One region of the Pseudomonas trivialis genome, then DNA from elsewhere that is predicted to be linked to it. Evidence: riboswitches for the same ligand, from Rfam matches in the RefSeq annotation. Region 1 holds a riboswitch; the other holds the start of a gene.

What was found. A riboswitch is a leader RNA that binds a small molecule or an ion and turns the genes downstream of it on or off. The one in region 1 is predicted to bind cobalamin.
Region 2: linked by a shared signal. The riboswitch ahead of cobO (cob(I)yrinic acid a,c-diamide adenosyltransferase) and the one ahead of cobW (cobalamin biosynthesis protein CobW) in region 1 are both predicted to bind cobalamin.

What each region holds. Positions count from the first base shown of each region.
Region 1 is NZ_CP142151.1:2,206,965-2,210,743, forward strand. It holds gene VRB54_RS09920 (M10 family metallopeptidase C-terminal domain-containing protein) at 1-1,390, shown strand, start outside; cobalamin riboswitch at 1,442-1,641, shown strand; gene cobW (cobalamin biosynthesis protein CobW) at 1,735-2,796, shown strand; gene cobN (cobaltochelatase subunit CobN) at 2,800-3,779, shown strand, end outside.
Region 2 is NZ_CP142151.1:3,858,466-3,862,244, forward strand. It holds gene VRB54_RS16805 (cobyrinate a,c-diamide synthase) at 1-1,132, opposite strand, end outside; gene cobO (cob(I)yrinic acid a,c-diamide adenosyltransferase) at 1,129-1,740, opposite strand; cobalamin riboswitch at 1,821-2,075, opposite strand; gene VRB54_RS16815 (sorbosone dehydrogenase family protein) at 2,175-3,488, shown strand; gene VRB54_RS16820 (C40 family peptidase) at 3,612-3,779, opposite strand, start outside.

The DNA.
Region 1 (3,779 bases):
AATAAGGTTTTTTATGTCTGTTATATCTCGTGCCAGTTTTAATGCGCCAATTGTTAATCAACATATTATAAACCCGAGTGCTGAATCCGCTGGCCCGCAGGGCAAGGCGCATTATCATGCGGTTTCCAGCAAACCGTCCTGGGCCACCCGCCAAGCTGCAGACCAGATTGATCGAAGGCAGCGCAGATTGCAGGATCTTAATGGCGATAAGTTACTGCGCGTGGGTTATACGTTCCGCGACATTGATCCGGTGGAAACCAGGTTCAATAAAACGCAACAGGAACAGGCCCGTCTTTCAATGCAGTCCTGGTCTGATATTGCAAATATCGAGTTCGAGGAAGACGCCGTTGCGCCCGAGGCCCTGTTACGTTTCGTCAATAGCTCGGAGACAACCTTTGCCGATGCCATGTTTTCCGAAACTTCTGGGCGGGTGCGCCTGAACTCAAGCCACTGGGTCAATCGCGCGCCCTCCGTAAACGGCTATGGGCGCCAAACGCTGACCCACGAAATCGGCCACTTGCTGGGCGCTGCCCATACCGGTGACTACGACGCGTCGCGGGGCCCGAGCAACTACACAGAGCATGCCGTTTTTGCAGAGGACAGCCGGGCCTACTCGGTCATGAGCTATTTCGAAGCGAGCAATACGGATCATGATCACCAGGGCGAGTACGCCTCGGCACCGTTGATGACTGACATTGCCTGGGCCCAAAAGGCCTACGGCGCCAATTACAAGACCCGTAACACGGATACCACCTACGGCTTCAATTCCAATACCCGGCGAGACGATCTTTCACTGGTATCCCCGCGGGACGGCGCCGTTTTCTGCGTCTGGGACGGCGGCGGTAACGATACGCTGGATTTCTCCGGCTATTACCAGAATCAGGTGATCAATCTGAATGCTGAAACCTTCTCCAATGTCGGCGGGAAGAAGGGCAATGTCTCCATCGCCAGGGACGTTACCGTGGAGAACGCTATCGGCGGTTCCGGCAACGATGTGTTGACCGGCAACGCCGCCGACAACCGGCTTGAAGGCGGTGGCGGCGCCGATCGTCTGCAGGGCGGCGCAGGCCGCGATACCTTCGTGTACGACACCGCCACCGATTCGACGTTACGCAGCACCGACCTGTTGACGGACTTCGTCACCGGCCAGGATAAAATCGATATTTCCGGATTGCTGCGCAAGCATGGCCTCCACGACCTCACTTTCGTCAACCGGCTTTCCGGCCGACCAGGGGAGGCGGGGCTGGGCTACGATCCGCAAAAAAACGAGTCGTGGCTGGTGCTTGACCTGACAGGCAATGGCGAAATTGATTTCTACGTTGAAAGCCAGGGGCGCATCGCGCTCGCCGACATCGTGACGGATGTGCCCATCAAACATCGCTATGTGTAGATCGGCGTGCGGGTCCCGGGTTTCCGACATTGACCGCTTGCCATGCACTGCGTAGCCTTGCGGGTTCGAGGTTCTTCGGCCCAGGCCGAAGCTAAGAAGGGAACGCGGTTCAAGCCGCGGCTGCCCCCGCAACTGTGAAGGGTTCTGCTGACTGCCACGCCACTGCCGATCCGGCGGGAAGGCGCAGTTGGCGCCGGTCGCAAGACCCGCAAGCCCCAAGCCAGGAGACCTGCCTCGCAACCGATTTTCCAATTAAACCGGGCGGGGTGATCCGGTGACGAAATCCGCTGCTGCGCGCCGTCGCAGGGCCACTCGTCCCGTATGCCCGCCCCAAAGGGCATCCGATGAAAACACTGGCCAAACTTCCCGTCACCATCGTCACCGGCTTCCTCGGCTCGGGCAAGACCACCCTGTTGCGCCACATGCTCGACAACGCCCAGGGCCGCCGCATTGCGGTGATCGTCAACGAGTTCGGCGAGCTGGGCATCGACGGTGAAATCCTCAAACAGTGCTCCATCGGTTGCACCGAGGAAGAAGCCAACGGCCGCGTGTATGAACTGGCCAACGGCTGCCTGTGCTGCACCGTGCAGGAAGAGTTCTTCCCGGTGATGCGCGAACTGGTTGCCCGTCGCGGCGACCTTGACCATATCCTTATTGAAACCTCGGGCCTGGCCCTGCCAAAACCCTTGGTGCAGGCCTTCCAATGGCCGGAAATCCGCAGCGCCTGCACCGTGGACGCGGTAATCACCGTGGTCGACAGCCCGGCCGTGGCCGCCGGCACCTTTGCCGCCTTCCCGGACCAGGTCGATGCCCAGCGCAAGCTCGACCCGAACCTGGATCACGAATCGCCGCTGCACGAACTGTTCGCCGACCAACTGGCCAGCGCCGACCTGGTGATCCTCAACAAGGCCGACCTGATCAGCCCCGAAGACCTGGCCCGCGTGCGTCTGGAAGTCGCCGAAGAGCTGCCGCCGGCGGTCAAGGTCATCGAAGCCAGCAGCGGCCGTGTGCCGTTGGACGTACTGATCGGCCTGGGCGCCGGCTCCGAAGAACACATCGACGCGCGCCACAGCCATCACGATGCGCACCACGAAGGTGAAGACGACCACGATCACGACGCCTTCGACTCCATCTCCATCGACCTGCCGCAAGCCGACGAAGCCCTGCTGCTCGACGCCCTGACCCAGTTGGTGGTGCAGCACGGCATCCTGCGTATCAAGGGTTTTGCCGCCATTCCCAACAAACCTATGCGCCTGCTGATCCAGGGCGTGGGTACCCGCTTTGACAAGCACTTCGACCGCGCCTGGGGTGCCGACGAAGCGCGCATCACGCGCCTCGTGCTGATTGGCCAGGAACTGGACGCCGTTGGCCTCGAAGCGCAACTGCGCGCCGCGCTCAGCGTTTAATCCATGCACCTGCTAAGGACCCAGCCCGGTGGTTTCGTCTCGGACGACAATATTGCCGACCTTGGACAGACCCCCGCTGAACTGGTGATCCTGTGCAGCGGCGACTCGAGCCTGGCACTGCTGGCCGAAGCGGCCCGGCAGTTGCCCGACGACTACCCCAGCCTGCGCCTGGCCAACCCGATGCAGGTGCAGAACCACGCCTCGGTCGACCTCTACGTGGACCAGGTGCTGCGCCACGCCAAGGTGATCCTGATCTCGCTGCATGGCGGCATCGGCTATTGGCGCTATGGCGTCGAGCGCCTGGTGGCATTGGCCGAGCGCGGCGTGCAGCTGATTCTGGTGCCGGGGTGCGACCGCCCGGACCCGGAGCTGGGCAGCCTGAGCACCGTCGGAGTGCAGGAGCGCGACCGTCTGTGGCACTTCCTGCGCCAGGGCGGTTTGGGCAATGCACTGAATTTCTATCGCTGCCTGGCTTCGGGATACCTGGGCCGCGACTATGGGTGGGCCGAGCCGCAGACCCTGCCGCGGACTGCCATTTATCACCCGCATAACGCCAATGCCGCGCTGCAGGACTGGCAGGCAGCGTGGCGCGCTGATCTGCCGGTCGCAGCGGTACTGTTCTACCGCTCGCATTTGCAGGCGGCCAACACCGGTTTTATCGACGTGTTCTGTCAACGCTTGCAGGCGGCGGGCCTCAACCCGCTGCCGATGGCGGTGGCCAGCCTCAAAGAGCCCGGCTGCCTCGCGGTGGTCGAGGACCTGCTCGACGAAGTACAGGCGGCGGTGATCCTCAACACCACCGGATTTGCCCAGTCCAGCCCCGAAGCACCGCATCTGCGCCCGTTTCGTCGCAATATCCCGGTGATCCAGGCGATCTGCGCGCAAGACAACCAGCCCGGCTGGGAAGCCAGCGCACAGGGTCTCGGCCCGCGCGACCTGGCGATGCATATCGCCTTGCCGGAGCTGGACGGGCGCATCATCAG
Region 2 (3,779 bases), 1.7 Mb from region 1:
GGTGATAGGTATGCCCGCGCAACGTGCCCTCCGGCAGCTCGACACTCTGCAGCGCCAGCGCTGCCAGTTTTTTCTGCATCACCGCATCGCCCTGCAACAGGCCCACCAGTTCGGCGCGGGTGCCGTCGACGTCGGTGAGCGAGTCGAGCAGGTACAACATGCCCCCACACTCGGCGAGCAAGGGTTTGTTCGCCGCGTGATGGGCGCGAATGGACGCGAGCATCGAGGTATTGTGCGACAGCGCCTGGTGGTGCAGCTCCGGGTAACCACCGGGCAGGTAGAGGCTGTCGGCCTCAGGCAGCTGGCTATCGTGGAGCGGAGAAAAGAACGTCAGCTCGGCGCCCATCGCCCGCAACAGGTCCAGGCTGGCGCCATAGGTGAAGGCAAACGCTTCGTCCCGAGCAATGGCAATGCGCACGCCGGCGAGCAGCGGCTCGGCCTCGATCATTTCAGGCACGGCAAAGGTCACCGGCGGCGGCACCGCCACTTCGCAACTGCTGCCCAAGGCCTGGGCGGCGGCGTCCAGGCGCGCGTCGAGGTCATTGAGTTCACTGGCCTGCACCAGGCCCAGGTGGCGGCTGGGCAGTTCGATACCGGTCTCGCGGGACAGCGCGCCGTACCAGCGCAGGCCTTCGGTGAGGCTGCCTTCGAGCAGTTGCGCATGGCGCAGGGTACCGACCCGGTTGGCCAGTACGCCAGCGAACGGTAGATCCGGCTGGTAGCGCGCCAGGCCCAGAGCCAGTGCGCCGAAAGTCTGCGCCATGGCGGTGCCGTCGATCACGCCGAGCACCGGCACGCCGAAATGTCGCGCCAGGTCGGCGCTGGAGGGCGTGCCGTCGAACAGGCCCATGACGCCTTCAATCAGAATAAGGTCGGCCTCGCCCGCCGCTTCCCACAACAGGCGACGACTTTCCTGCTCGCCCACCATCCACATGTCCAACTGATACACCGGCGCACCACTGGCGCGCTCGTGGATCATCGGGTCGAGGAAGTCCGGGCCGCACTTGAACACGCGCACCTTGCGCCCAAGGTTGCGGTGCAAGCGTGCCAGGGCGGCAGTCACAGTGGTTTTGCCCTGGCCGGACGCCGGTGCGGCGATCAGAACGGCCGGGCAATGACGGGGCTGATTCAAAGTTCGACGCCCTTCTGAGCCTTGATACCGGCCTGGAATGCGTGCTTGAGCATGCCCATTTCGGTGACGGTATCGCCCATTTCAATCAGCTCGGGCTTGGCGCCACGGCCGGTGACCACCACGTGTTGCATCGGCGGGCGGGCCTGCAGGTCGCTGAGGACCTGATCGAGGTTGAGGTAGCCGTGCTTGAGGGCGATGTTCAGTTCGTCCAGCACCACCAGGCCGATGGAGGGGTCTTGCAGCATCGCCCGGGACACCGCCCAGGCGGCCTCGGCGGCGGCGATGTCGCGCTGGCGGTCCTGGGTTTCCCAGGTGAAGCCTTCGCCCATCACGTGAAAGCGCACCTGCTCGGGGAAACGGCGGAAGAACATCTCTTCGCCGGTGCTGAAACGCCCCTTGATGAACTGCACCACGCCGCACTGCATGCCATGGCCCATGGCGCGGGCCAGCATGCCGAAGGCCGAGCTGCTCTTGCCTTTGCCGTTGCCGGTGAGCACCAGCAGCAAGCCGCACTCATTCGGCGAATTGGCGATGCGCTCGTCGATCACGGCTTTTTTGCGCAGCATGCGCGCCAGATGGCGCTCGTCGCGTTCGGGGGAATCGGTCATGGCAGCTCTCCGTTGGGGCTGGACAAAAACGGCGGGCAGGAAACAAGCGCATACAGACAGCCAAGCATCGCCCACCGTGATGCTGTTGAATGTTCAAGGCCGGTCTCCGGACTCATGAGCGGCGCCTGCACGTATCAAGCGCAGGCAGGCCGGCGGCGCGCCTTCCCATATCGCGCACGATACAGTGGCAAACAGCACCGTTTTGACTCATTTACCGTTGCGGGGGCAGCGCCGGGATCGCGGCAGCACTGTGTACAAGTGCGCTCACTCACCGGCTTCCCTGTTTCACTCTGTCGACGCACGCGCCACGGAGCACCTGGAACAAGCGGCGAAGGTTAGTGGGTTGGGGGTGGAGCGTCAATTAAAGCTGGCCTGGCACTTGAACCATCCCGCGCAGGCAATCCTCTACCCTTACAGGCATTCAGGAGAAAATCATGCATAAAACAAGACTCGCCCTACTCATCATGCTCGCCGGCACCCTCGCCGCCTGCGGTGAAAGCTCGACGTTGCAGGTCTCGGATGGCACCGGGCCGTCGCCCAAATTGCCGCAGCCGAACAAGACGCTGATCCCCACCGTGAACATCGCACCGGCCATCGGCTGGCCTGAAGGCGCCAAGCCGACGGCCGCCGCCGGCACTCAGGTGGCCGCGTTCGCCGAAGGCCTGGACCACCCGCGCTGGCTGTATGTGTTGCCCAATGGCGACGTGCTGGTGGCCGAAACCAACGCGCCGCCCATGCCGGATGATGCCAAGGGTATTCGCGGCTGGGTGATGGAAAAAGTCATGGGCCGCGCCGGCGCTGGCGTGCCGAGCCCGAACCGCATCACTCTGCTGCGCGATGCCGACCATGACGGTGTGGCCGAGACACGCACAGTGTTCCTGGAAAATCTCAACTCGCCATTCGGCATGACCCTGGTGGGCAACGACCTCTACGTGACCGACTCGGACAAACTGCTGCGCTTTGCCTATCAGCCGGGCGAAACCGCGATCAAAACCCAGGGCACAACGGTCGTCGATTTGCCGGGCGGCCCGCTGAACCACCACTGGACAAAAAACGTGGTGGCGAGCAAGGACGGCAGCAAGCTGTACGTGAGTGTCGGCTCCAACAGTAACGTCGGCGAAAACGGCCTGGAAGCCGAACAAGGCCGCGCAGCGATCTGGGAAGTTGACCGCGCCACCGGCCAGCACCGGATTTTCGCCTCAGGCTTGCGCAACCCCAACGGCATGGCCTGGGAACCGCAAAGCGGCAAACTGTGGACGGCAGTCAACGAGCGCGACGAAATCGGCAGCGACCTGGTGCCGGACTACATCACTTCGGTCAAGGATGGCGGCTTTTATGGCTGGCCGTTCAGTTACTACGGTCAGCATGTGGATGTGCGCGTGACGCCGCAGCACCCGGAGCTTGTCGCCAAGGCCATTGCGCCGGACTACGCCGTGGGCCCGCATACCGCTTCACTGGGCCTGACCTTTGCCGAAGGCAGTAAACTCCCGGCGCCATTCAGCAACGGCGCGTTCATCGGCCAGCACGGCTCGTGGAACCGCAAGCCGCACAGTGGCTACAAGGTGATCTTCGTGCCGTTCGAAGGCGGGCAACCCAAGGGGCAGCCGGTGGACGTGCTGACCGGCTTCCTCGACAAGGACGAGAAAGCCATGGGCCGGCCGGTGGGCGTGGTGATCGATCAGCAGGGGGATCTGCTGGTGGCTGATGATGTGGGGAATAAGGTGTGGCGAGTTTCAGCAGCTAAATAAACGCCACAAAAAAGGTGAGAGGGGGTTTGCTCCCGATAGCAGTGGGTCAGTCAATAAGTTCCTGGACTGAAGCACCGTCATCGGGAGCAAGCCCCCTCCCACATGTGGATCCTGGTTTCAGCGTTAAGGATTGCGCGCCAGATGCTCGGCCGGCAATACGCGCTTGGCGCTCAGGTACGCATTCTGCCAATACGCCTTGGACAGGGTATCCAGCTTCACTGTGCCGCCGGTTTGTGGCGCGTGCACGAAACGACCTTCACCCACGTAGATGCCCGCATGGCTGACGCGGGA